Regions from separate parts of the Stutzerimonas sp. FeSN7 genome, predicted to be linked through region 2. Evidence: predicted binding sites of a transcription regulator. Region 2 holds the regulator's gene; each other region holds the start of a gene.
What was found. The regulator sigma-54, encoded in region 2, starts transcription at its own class of promoters, with help from an activator protein. The targets are predictions, from matches to a motif close to ANTGGCATNNANNTTGCTNT.
Positions count from the first base shown of each region.

Region 1: a site for sigma-54 is predicted at 1,300-1,319, ahead of flgB (flagellar basal body rod protein FlgB). Genes of this name have one in related genera too.
Region 3: a site for sigma-54 is predicted at 1,852-1,871, ahead of nirB (nitrite reductase large subunit NirB). Genes of this name have one in related genera too.

Region 1 is NZ_JARPMN010000001.1:3,025,730-3,029,925, forward strand. It holds gene flgD (flagellar hook assembly protein FlgD) at 1-380, opposite strand, end outside; gene flgC (flagellar basal body rod protein FlgC) at 400-843, opposite strand; gene flgB (flagellar basal body rod protein FlgB) at 855-1,259, opposite strand; gene cheR (protein-glutamate O-methyltransferase CheR) at 1,453-2,322, opposite strand; gene P5703_RS14200 (chemotaxis protein CheV) at 2,312-3,244, opposite strand; gene flgA (flagellar basal body P-ring formation chaperone FlgA) at 3,331-4,071, shown strand; gene flgM (flagellar biosynthesis anti-sigma factor FlgM) at 4,179-4,196, shown strand, end outside.
Region 2 is NZ_JARPMN010000001.1:3,576,571-3,580,766, forward strand. It holds gene lptC (LPS export ABC transporter periplasmic protein LptC) at 1-437, shown strand, start outside; gene lptA (lipopolysaccharide transport periplasmic protein LptA) at 424-969, shown strand; gene lptB (LPS export ABC transporter ATP-binding protein) at 969-1,694, shown strand; gene P5703_RS17060 (RNA polymerase factor sigma-54) at 1,841-3,349, shown strand; gene hpf (ribosome hibernation-promoting factor, HPF/YfiA family) at 3,424-3,732, shown strand; gene ptsN (PTS IIA-like nitrogen regulatory protein PtsN) at 3,741-4,196, shown strand, end outside.
Region 3 is NZ_JARPMN010000001.1:2,447,051-2,451,246, forward strand. It holds gene P5703_RS11525 (oxygen-independent coproporphyrinogen III oxidase) at 1-734, opposite strand, end outside; gene P5703_RS11530 (SIR2 family NAD-dependent protein deacylase) at 941-1,699, shown strand; gene nirB (nitrite reductase large subunit NirB) at 2,092-4,196, shown strand, end outside.

The DNA.
Region 1 (4,196 bases), 550 kb from region 2:
TTGCTGCTGGAGGTCGGCAATACCAGGCTCGCCTTGAAGGTTTCGCTGGTATCGACAACTGCCTTGTCAGTCGGCACGATGACCTTGCGCCCTACCAGCGACGAGGCCTGCAGCGCCTGGGACGATTGGTAGCCGGACAGGATCGTCTGCATGCTCGAGTTGAGCTTCTCGACGCCTTCCACGGTGCTGAACTGCGCCAGCTGACCGATGAACTCGCCGTTTTCCTGCGGCTCCAGCGGGTTCTGGTTGTTCAACTGGGCCACCAGCAACTCAAGAAACTCGTTCTTGCCGAGGTCGTTACCCTTGGCTTCGCGCTTTTCGCCGAACTGGTACTGATCCAGTATCGAGCCGGTTCCACCGACGCCGTTCGTAGTGCTCATAATTGCGCTCTCGTAACTATCACTGACCCAGCGTCAGCACTTTCTGCAACATGGTCTTGGCCGTGTTCATCAGCTCGGCGTTGGTCTGGAAGGCACGACTGGCCGAAATCATGTCGGCCATCTCTTCCACCACGTTGACGTTCGGGTAATAGACGTAACCGGCCTCGTCGGCAGCCGGATGATTGGGCTCGTAGCGGGCCTGCAGCTCGCTCTGGTCCTCGACTACACCCAGCACCTGAACACCAACCCCGGCCTGGTCCTGACCGGCGAACAGCGACTGGTCGGGCTGACCGTTGGCCTGTTGGAAGACCGTAGCGAATACCGGATGACGCGCCCGGTAGGTCTGATCGACGCTTGACGAAACGGTCTCGGCGTTGGCGATGTTGCTGGAAATGGTGTTCAGCCGAGTGCTCTGGGCACTCATGCCGCTGCCGGCAATGTTGAAAACGCTGCTAAGAGACATGAGACACTCCTTTATTCGCCGCGCAGGGCGCTCATCAGCCCTTTGAACTTGCTATTGAGCAGGGTGAAGCTCGCCTGGAAGTCCACAGCGTTCTTCGCGTAGTTGGATTGCTCGATCTGCAGATCGACGGTGTTCTGATCGAGGGACGGATGCGCCGGCGTGCGAAAGCGCAGCGAGGCATCAGCGATCTCCAGCCCCTCGGCGGCAATGTGCCTTTCACTGGTCCGGGCGACGCCGAAGCCGCCCTGGCTACGAGCAGATTGCTCGGCGAGCACGCTGCTGAAATCCAGATCACGGGCCTTGTAGTTGGGGGTATCGGCGTTGGCGATGTTGTTGGCCAGCACCTCTGCACGCTGGGAGCGAAAGCCCAGCGCCTTTTCGTGGATGCCAAGTGCCTTGTCGAAACTAATGCTCATGTCTGGCCCTCTGCCGGATACAAGTCTGCTTGCGCAAACTCCAGCAAAGCTCATGCCATCAAAGACAAATCGCTGATTTTCAAGGACTTTCAACCTGGCGGTATCGCCGGTCGCGTCAAAAGCGGCAAGCCGTTACCGCTTTATTGCCGCAGACCGCCACCTTGCATGACGGTTTTCTGCCGCCAAGTGAGGCTCACTTGGCCTTGTAGATGATGCCTGGGCTGCACTGAATCATCTGGTACAGCTCGGGAAGACCATTGAGCGCTTCGGACGCGCCAAGGAAGAGATAGCCACCTGGTCGCAACGTCGCGTGAATACGCTTGAGGATGTCCTTCTTCACATCGGCGGAGAAATAGATCAGCACGTTGCGACAGAACACGATGTCGAACTTGCCCAGTGCCGCATAGCTATCCAGCAGGTTCTGCACCCTGAACTCGACTCGCGATCGGATGGCGGGCTTGACCGCCCACCGACCCGGCGCCTTGACATCGAAGTAGCGCTGCAGGCGATCCGAGGACAACCCACGGGCAATCGCCAGGCTGTCGTACTCCGCCGCTTTGGACGCTGCCAGCATTGCCCCGGACAGCTCCGTTGCGACGATCTGGATGCCCGTCTTTGGCTGACTCGGATTGCTGCGCTCGTACTCGTCGATCGCCATGGACAGCGAATAAGGCTCCTGCCCGGACGAGCAGGCTGCCGACCAGATACGCAGACGCTGCCCGGAACCGGCCTTGAGCATCTCTGGCAGCACGCGGCTCTTCAGCACCTCGAACGGATAGGTATCACGGAACCACAGCGTTTCGTTGGTCGTCATCGCGTCGACAACCGCTTCGCGCAAACCGCTGCGTGGCTGCGCCTGAATCTTTCTGACCAGATCACCAAGCGTCTTGATGCCCTGCTGTTCCATCAGCTTGTTCAGGCGGCTGGATACCAGATACTGCTTGTTGCTGCCCAGCAGGATGCCGCATGTCTTTTCAAGAAATACCCGGAACTGCTCGAAATCCAGATCGACTGACACCAATAAAGCCTCACCATCATGAGAGGAGCTAGCCTCAGTTTGCATCCGCCTGCCTGATCCGCTCGGCCACCCGAGCAGCAAGATCATCAGGCTGGAACTTGGCGAGGAAATCATCCGCCCCCGCTCGCTTCACCATGTTCTGGTTGAACACACCGGAAAGGGAAGTATGCAGGAGTATATGCATTGCATGCATGCGCGGATCGTGTCGCACCTCGGTAGTCAGGGTATAGCCATCCATTTCCGGCATTTCAATATCGGAAATCATCATCAGAAACTCTTCCGCCGGATTCTTGCCCTCGTCGGCCATCCGCTTCAGATAATTGAGTGCCTCGCGGCCATCGTTGAGCTTGACGACCTCGATACCAATGTTCTCCAAGCAGCGGGTAATCTGCTTGCGCGCCACCGACGAGTCATCCACAACCAGGACGCGACACGACAGCGCCTTGGCGCGAGTATCGTCGTCCACCACTTCCGGCGAAACCTCTTCCGAGGTAGGTGCAACTTCCGCCAGCACCTTCTCGACGTCGATGATTTCCACCAGCTTGTTGTCGATGTGCGTCACAGCGGTCAGGTAATGATCGCGCCCAGCACCGCGCGGAGGAGGCAGAATGGCCTCCCAGTTCAGATTGACGATCCGCTCGACAGAACTCACCAGAAAACCCAGCGTCCTGTTGTTGTATTCGGTGATTACTGCGAACGAATTTTCAAGATTCATCAGCGCCGACTTACCGGTCGCTAGCGAAAGATCCAGGATCGGCAGCGTGCTACCGCGGATGCTGGCCACACCACGAACCACTCGACCACACTTGGGCATGATCGTCAGGCGCGGGCACTGCAGCACTTCCCGCACCTTGAAAACGTTGATGCCATAGAGCTGCTCGCCATCGAGGCGAAACAGCAACAGCTCCAGACGGTTCTGTCCCACCAATTGGGTACGCTGGTTAACCGAATCCAATACACCGGCCATGCCAGTTCCTCTCTGCTTGCAGATTACGGGGCCGAACGATTCAGACGCGGCACGCCCCTTGCTTAGGTTGGGATATGAACGTCCTTATGACCATTTTCCGACGCGCCGATCTGGCGCTGTGCCGGATTGCGCTGCTACTACTACTTTGCGCGACGGGCTCACTCGCCCACGCGTCAACCATGTCACATCCTGAACAGCTTATCGACGTGACCGAGCAGTTTCTTGAGCGCACGGTTGGCGAGTATTTGATCCGCAGCGCAATCACCGCCCGGCATGAGATCAGCGTCAATCGATTGGACCCTAGGCTGCGCCTCAACCCTTGCGATCAGCCGCTCGCCGCCAGCCTTGGCGGAACCACCGCTCCCGTTGGACGTGTCACGGTAAGGGTAAGTTGCGAAGGCAGCAGCCCGTGGTCGGTTTTCGTACCGGCGCAGGTGCGCCTGTATCGCGAGGTGATCGTCGCAAACAGATCCCTTCTACGCGACACCGTGCTGAGCCAAGCGGATGTCAGCCTCGCCGAGCGGGATGTGTCCGCGCTCAATCAAGGCTATCTGACCCGAATGGACGAGGCCCTGGGCAACAAGCTTACCCGCCCCGTGCAACCCGATCAGGTGATCACACCCAATCAGCTGGAGATGGCCAAGGTTGTCCGCAAGGGGGATCAGGTCGTCATCACGGCCAAGACGGGTTCGATCAGCGTACGCATGCCCGGCGAGGCAATGGCTGATGGCGCTCCGGGCAAGCAGATTCCTGTCAAGAATCAGCGTTCGGGCCGCACGATCAAGGCCAGAGTAACCGGCCCCGGCCAGGTGGAGGTCGCGATGTAACCGGGATTCAACAGTTTTCCGATGTGTACCCAGGAAAAAAACGCTAAAGTTTCCATCACTGTTGCCGAACACATGGCAAGCGTCCTGATTCCTTCGAGGTTTGCATCATGGTCATCGACTTCAAT
Region 2 (4,196 bases):
ATTTCTATGTGATTAATTCACGTACGGTCCAGTACCAGGCGGATGGCAAGCGCAACTACGAGATGACCGCGGAGAAGGTCGAACACATCAAGGCCAGCGACGTCAGCCTCTTGACCAAACCCGACCTGCTGTCCTACCGCGGCGGCGAGCACCCCTGGCATGTGCGCAGCGAGCGCGGAGAGGTTTCGGCGGAGGGTGACGAGGTCCTGCTGATCGACAAGGTCCGGGTCGAGCGGACCGACGCCAAGGGCCGTCCGACGATTCTCACCACCAGCCGGCTGACGGTGTGGCCGGACAAGGATTATGCCGAGACCAATCAAGCCGTTAGAATCGACGCCGCCAATGGCGTGACCACGGCGACCGGCATGAAAGCGTATCTGGATGACGGCAGGATGCTCCTGCTGTCCAACGTAAGAGGCCAGCATGAGCTGCGTTAAGACTCTCCCCCTCCTGCTCGGTTTGAGCGCATTCTGGCTCGGCCCCAGTGCCTGGGCGCTTCCCGAGGATCGTGAACAGCCCATCCGCGTACAGGCTGACTCGGCCGAACTGGACGATCGACAGGGCGTGGCCGTGTACCGCGGCGATGTGGTGATCACCCAGGGCACCATGAAGATCACCGGCGACACCGTCACCATCACCCAGGACAGCAATGGCGATGTGGAAGTCTTCACCTCCATCGGCAAGCCGGCCTACTACGAGCAGAAGCCGGCCGTGGACAAGGAGATCGTCAAGGCCTACGGCCTGACCATCCAGTACTTTGCCGCCAACGAGCGCATCGTGCTGCTCGACCAGGCCAAGGTCGTCCAGGAAGGCAACACCTTCGAAGGCGAGAAGATCGTCTATGACACCCGCCGCCAGATCGTCAACGCCGGCCGCGCCACCAATACCGACGTCAGCACGCCGCGTCCGCGGGTCGACATGGTCATCCAGCCACGCAAGCGCGAGCAGGCCGCGGAGCAGCCCCAGTAATGGCCGTCCTCAAAGCCCAGCATCTGGCCAAGAGCTACAAGAGCCGGCAGGTCGTTCGCGACGTCAGCCTGTCCATCGAGAGCGGGCAGATCGTCGGCCTGCTTGGCCCGAATGGCGCCGGCAAGACTACCTGCTTCTACATGATCGTCGGACTGGTGAATGCCGATCAGGGTCGCGTGCTGATCGACCAGAACGACGTGACCCACCTTCCGATGCATGGCCGGGCCCGTGCCGGCATCGGTTACCTGCCGCAGGAAGCCTCGATCTTCCGCAAGCTGTCGGTCGCCGACAACATCATGGCGATTCTCGAGACCCGCAAGGATCTGGACCGCGGCGGCCGCCAGCAGGCACTGGAAGGCCTGCTGCAGGAATTCCACATCAACCATATCCGCGACAGCCTCGGCATGAGTCTGTCCGGCGGCGAGCGTCGCCGCGTGGAGATCGCCCGTGCGCTGGCTACTGCGCCCAAATTCATCCTCCTCGACGAACCCTTCGCCGGTGTCGATCCGATATCGGTGGGCGACATCAAGCAGATCATCCACCACCTCAAGGCCAAGGGCATCGGGGTGCTGATCACCGACCACAACGTTCGGGAAACTCTGGACATCTGTGAGACGGCGTACATCGTCAACGACGGCCAGCTGATCGCCGAAGGCGATGCCCAAAGCATCCTCGCCAACCAGCTGGTCAAGGAAGTCTACCTGGGCCACGAATTCCGACTGTAAGAGCGGATTTTTTGCTCGGCTCGGCAAATCGCCTCTAGGCAAAGGCTTCGTCGGCAGGCATATAATTTGCTTTCATCGGCGCCCTGGGCGCCGCATGTCGGAACAGGCGCGGTTGCGCCGGCATACAAGGTTCGAAGTCCTCTGCCATGAAACCATCGCTAGTCCTGAAGATGGGCCAGCAGCTGACGATGACACCGCAGCTGCAACAGGCCATACGGCTCCTCCAGCTTTCCACCCTCGATCTGCAACAGGAGATCCAGGAAGCGCTGGATTCCAATCCCATGCTCGAGCGTGAAGAGGACGGTGACGACTTCGACGGCTCCGACCCCATGGCCGAGGCCGTCGATCGTTCGAGCGACGCTGGCAGCGAAAAGATCAGTACTCAGGAAAGCACCTATGAAGAGCCTTCGCACAGCGGCGAAGGCCTCGACGAGGCCGACTGGGGTGAGCGCATTCCCAGCGAGCTACCGGTCGACACCGCCTGGGAAGACATCTATCAGACCAGCGCCAGCAGCCTGCCGAGCAATGACGACGACGAATGGGACTTCACCAGCCGTACGTCCAGCGGTGTCAGCCTGCAGAGCCATCTGCTGTGGCAGCTCAACCTCGCCCCCATGAGCGACACCGACCGCCTGATCGCCACCACACTGATCGACTGCATCAACGATCAGGGCTATCTCGAGGAGTCTCTGCAGGAAATCGTGGACAGCTTCGACCCGGAGCTTGAAATCGAGCTCGACGAGGTCGAAGTCGTGCTGCGTCGCGTACAGCAGTTCGAACCTGCCGGTATCGGCGCACGGGATCTGCGCGAATGCCTGCTCCTGCAGCTGCGCCAGCTCCCTGACCGCACCCCTTGGCTCAGCGAAGCCCAGCGGCTGGTGAGTGACCATCTGGACCTGTTGGGTAGCCGCGACTACAGCCTGCTGATGCGCCGCATGAAGCTCAAGGAAGACGAGCTGCGCCAGGTCATCGAGCTCATCCAGAGCCTCAACCCGCGCCCGGGCTCGCAGATCGAGGCGAGCGAGCCGGAGTACGTGGTGCCGGACGTCATCGTACGCAAGCACAACGATCGCTGGCTGGTGGAGCTCAACCAGGACGCCATGCCCCGACTTCGCGTCAATGCCCAGTACGCCAGCTTCGTAAAGCGCGCCGACTCGAGTGCCGACAATACCTTCATGCGCAACCAGCTGCAGGAAGCGCGCTGGTTCATCAAGAGTCTGCTCAGTCGCAACGAAACACTGATGAAGGTCGCCACCCAGATCGTCGAGCACCAGCGTGCCTTCCTCGAACACGGCGACGAGGCGATGAAGCCGCTGGTGCTGCACGACATCGCCGAAGCCGTGGGGATGCACGAGTCGACGATTTCCCGCGTCACCACGCAGAAATACATGCATACGCCGCGTGGCATCTACGAACTCAAATACTTCTTCTCCAGCCACGTCAGCACGGCCGAAGGCGGGGAATGCTCGTCCACCGCGATCCGCGCGATCATCAAGAAGCTGGTGGCGGCGGAAAACCAGAAAAAGCCGTTGAGCGACAGCAAGATCGCTGGTTTACTGGAGGCGCAGGGCATCCAGGTGGCCCGCCGCACCGTTGCGAAATACCGCGAGTCGCTCGGTATCGCACCGTCCAGCGAGCGTAAACGATTGCTGTGATCGGCCACTGGTCGAACTGTCCCGGCGGCAGGCCTCAAGACCTGCTCTTCGCACAAGGCAAAGGAGATAGCAGTATGCAAGTCAACATCAGCGGTGTTCATCTGGAAGTTACCGATGCCCTGCGTGACTACATCGAGGAGAAATTCGACCGACTGGCCCGTCATTTCGACCGCATCATCAGCGTCCAAGTGGTCCTGCAGGTCGAGAAACTCAAGCAGAAAGCCGAAGCCACCCTGCACGTCGCCGGCCGCGAAGTGGTGGGCAATGCCGAACACGAAGACATGTACGCTGCCGTGGACCTGCTGGTCGACAAGCTCGACCGTCAGCTGATCAAGCACAAGGAGAAGCAGCTCGACCACACCCAGGGTGCCGTCACCCGCTGACGCTCATTATGATCCGACTCGAAAACATCCTGACCCCCGGACGTTCCCTGGTGAACGTCCCGGGCGGTAGCAAGAAGCGCGTCCTGGAGCAGATCGCCAAGGTGATCGCCCAGGACCTTTCCGACCTCGACTCCCAGACCATCTTCGAAAGCCTGATCGCCCGTGAAAAGCTGGGCTCGACCGGCTTCGGCAATGGCATCGCCATTCCGCACTGCCGCATGGTCGGCTGCAATGCCCCCGTGAGTGCCGTGCTGCGCCTGGAAACGCCGGTGGACTTCGACGCCATCGATGGCGCCCCGGTCGACCTGCTGTTCGTCCTGCTGGTCCCGGAAGCGGCCACCGACGAGCACCTCGAGCTGCTGCGCCAGATCGCCAGCATGCTCGACCGTGAAGAGGTACGGCAACGTCTGCGCGAGGCACCCAGCAACGACAGCCTGTACCAGGTCGTCGTGGATGTGCAGAAC
Region 3 (4,196 bases), 1.1 Mb from region 2:
GCGAGGCCGAGGCGGCCGACAGCGGCCGGCACGGCGTCACGGTAATCGAACATGGTGACCTGATCGGGCGCGAGCTCGATGATCGAAGCCAGCTTCCGGGCGAAGCTCGACGGGGTCTGCCAGGAGCGACCGTAGCCGAGGTCCAGGTTCACCGAGCGATAGTGCAGCGCATGTGCCGCCTCGATCACCGCACGGATGCGGGCCGAGCTGCGGAAGTACTCCACCGTGCCGCCATCATCGGCGCGCAGGTCCGGTACCGCGACGCTGAGCTGGTTGAAGCCCAGCTCGTGCAGCGCACCGATCAGCGGCCAGTCGACATGGGCCAGCTCCACCTCGGCCAGGAAACTGCCGGCATGGGGTTCGACGAAGGCGAAGCGCCGCTTGAGTTGGCTGAGCAGGCGGCGCAGCGCCTCGATACCGAGGGTGCCGACGCTCAGGCGCAGCTGTTCGACCGCCTGCAGTGGCCCGGCGTGACAGCCGAGCTGCTCGATCTCGCGCTCGAGCCGCTGCAGGTAAGCCGCCGCGGCCTCGGGCTGCAGGCCGGCGCCGTCCGGCTGATGAATGGAGAGGGAGAGCGGCCGTCCGCCGCGGCGACTTTCGCGCAGGGCGCGCAACAGGTCCAGCGGTGCGACACGGTCGCTGAAATCGACCGCAGCCGGATAGCTGCAGTGCAGCTGCCCGAACTGTCCGTAACGTTGTACCAAGGCCTCGTCCCAGGTCACTGAGCCAAGCATAAGCGCCTCCCACCCTCGAATCTCGCGTACTCGGCATCATCCGGGAGCGGAGCCAGGCGGCTTTGACGCCCGTCAAGTAGGTGACAGATGGGCCCAGCGAGCAGCCGGACGGTAGCCACCCGCCCCGCAATCGGTGCAGCGCAACCTTTGGCAAGCCCGTCACACGGTGCTATTGATGACCGGCCAGCCAGCCACCGGAGCCGCCCGTGATCCCCTCTTCCCTGCTCAGCGCCCTGCGTTCGGCGCGCCATGTCGTGGTGTTCACCGGTGCCGGCGTCTCCGCCGAGAGCGGCATCCCGACCTTTCGCGATGCGCTCACCGGCTTGTGGGAGCGTTTCGATCCGGCCGAACTGGCCACTGCCGACGCCTATCGTCGCGACCCTGCGCTGGTCTGGGGCTGGTACGAGTGGCGCCGGATGAAGGTTCTCCAGGCTCGGCCGAACCCCGCGCACATGGCCATCGCCGAACTCGCCGGCCATGTGCCGCAGCTGACGCTGATCACGCAGAACGTCGACGACCTGCACGAACGCGCCGGCAGCCGCGAGGTGATCCACCTGCACGGCAGCCTGCACCGGCCACGCTGCTTCGCCTGCGCCCGTGAACCGGCCGAGCCGCTGCCCGCACCGGACGAACCCGAAGCCGGACGTCGTCTCGAACCGCCGCGCTGCCGCCACTGTGGCGGACGCCTGCGGCCCGGCGTGGTCTGGTTCGGCGAGAGCCTGCCGGGCGATGCGTTGCGCGCCGCGTTCGCCGCTGCCCAGGCGTGCGACCTGCTGCTGTCGGTCGGTACCTCAGGGGTGGTCTATCCCGCCGCTGAAGTGCCACATCTGGCGCGGGCGGCCGGCGCCACGTTGGTGCATGTCAACCCACAGGGCGAGGCGCCGCGGAGTGCGCAAGAACACCTGCTCGCGCTGCCCGCCGGCCAGGCCTTGCCGCAGCTGGTTCGCGAGGCTTTCGACGGCTGACCGTCGCGCGCGAATCGCCCCAAAGCAGTGAGCGCACTGCCCTTTTCGCACCGAAGTGGTTCAACCGCCTCGCGCGGCCGGCGGCGATTCGCACCCCCGGACAAGCCCGCACGGGCCCGCCGGCCGGGGGGTTGCAGCGGTGCCCCGGCGCAGCTGGCACGCAACCTGCTAAATCCCTTGCAACAGCTGCCAGCACGGCAGCACGTCCCAGGCGGTCAGCGACGACCGCACGCCAGTAGGCACGGGACCGGGTGAACCAGGCAACGACGCCTGGCCAATCACCCCCACGACATTTTTGAAACCAGGCAAAGGCGCCTGGAGCTGACCCCAGCTCCAGGCGCCTTTTTTGCGTTTTGCCGGCCGCGTGCCGCAGCCGCTCGAGAGGAAAGGCTATGAGTTCAACCGTCACCCCGCTCAAGCACGAGACATTGGTCATCGTCGGCAACGGCATGGTCGGGCATCACTGCATCGAACAGCTGATCGAACAGGACGCCCTAGCCCGCTACGACGTGCACGTGTTCGGCGAGGAGCGCCAGCGCGCCTACGATCGCGTACACCTGTCCGAGTACTTCGGCGGCCGCGATGCCGAATCGTTGGCGATGTGCGAAGCCGACTACTACAGCCGCCACGGCGTACAGGCCCACCTGGGCGAGCAGGTGCTGGAGATCGACCGCGAGCGCAAGGAAGTGGTCACCGGCAACGGCCGCCAGCCCTACGACAAGCTGATCCTGGCCACCGGCTCCTACCCCTTCGTGCCGCCGATTCCCGGTGCCGAAGGCAACTCGCGGCTGGTCTACCGCACCCTCGAGGATCTCGACGGCATTCGCGCGGCCGCAACCGGCGCACGCCGCGGTGTGGTGGTCGGCGGAGGCCTGCTCGGCCTGGAAGCGGCCAACGCACTCAAGTCTCTCGGCCTGGAAGCCCACGTGGTCGAGTTCGCCCCGCGGCTGATGCCGGTGCAGCTGGACGATGCCGGCGGCGCGGCGCTGAAGGCGCGCATCGAGGCGCTGGGTGTCGGCGTGCACCTGTCGCGTGCCACCCAGGAAATCATCGTTGGCGAGCAATACGCCTACCGCATGGTCTTCCAGGACGGCGAATTTCTTGAAACCGACCTGATCGTGTTTTCCGCCGGCATTCGCCCGCAGGACGCCCTGGCCCGTGACTGCGGCCTGGAACTGGCGGCACGCGGCGGCGTGGTGGTCGACAGTGACTGCCGTACCTCGGACCCGGCGATCTTCGCCATCGGCGAATGCGCCAGCTGGAACGGCAGCGTGTTCGGCCTGGTCGCCCCGGGCTACAGCATGGCCCGCTGCGTTGCCGCGCAGCTGGCCGACGCAGCGCACACGCCGTTCCTCGGTGCAGACATGTCGACCAAGCTCAAGCTGCTCGGCGTGGATGTCGGCTCCATCGGTGACGCCCATGGCGCGACCCCGGGCAGCCGGAGCTACCGTTTCATCGACGAGGCCAGCGCCAGCTACCGCCGCCTGGTCGTCTCCGCCGATGGCAAGCGCGTGCTGGGCGCGGTGCTGGTAGGCGACAACAGCTACTACGACACCCTGCTGCAGTACGCGCAGAACGGCATCAAGCTGCCGGCCGATCCGTCCGGCCTGATCCTGCCGCAGACCGAGGGCGCTCCAACGCTTGGTCCGGACGCCCTGCCGGCCAGCGCGACCATCTGTTCCTGCCACAACGTCAGCAAGGGCGCGGTGTGCTGCCAGGTCGATGCCGGCGTCACCGATCTCGGCGAACTCAAGGCCGCGACCAAGGCGGCCACCGGCTGCGGCGGTTGCAATGCCCTGCTCAAGCTGGTGTTCGACGCCGAACTGGCGGCGCGCGGCGTGGCGGTTGACAAGAGCCTCTGCGAACACTTCGCCTACACCCGCCAGGAGCTCTACGGCATCGTCCGCGTCGAGGGCATCCAGAGCTTTGCCGAACTGCTGGCCAAGCATGGCCGCGGCCATGTCGGCTGCGACATCTGCAAGCCGACGGTGGGTTCGATCCTGGCCTCGTGCTGGAACCAGCCGATCACCGATCCGGCGCTGATTCCGCTGCAGGACACCAACGACACCTTCATGGCCAACATGCAGAAGAACGGCACCTACTCGGTGGTGCCGCGCATCCCGGGTGGTGAGATCACCCCCGAGGGGCTGATCGCCATCGGCCAGGTGGCGAAGAAATACGACCTCTACACCAAGATCACTGGCGGCCAGCGCATCGACCTGTTCGGCGCTCAGCTGCACGAACTGCCGGACATCTGGGGCGAGCTGATCGCCGCCGGCTTCGAAACCGGCCACGCCTACGGCAAGAGCCTGCGCACCGTGAAATCCTGCGTCGGCAGCACCTGGTGCCGCTACGGCGTGCAGGACAGCGTCGGCATGGCGCTGCGCCTGGAGGACCGCTACAAGGGCCTGCGTGCGCCGCACAAGATCAAGTTCGCCGTATCGGGCTGTACCCGCGAATGCGCCGAGGCGCAGAGCAAGGACATCGGCGTGATCGC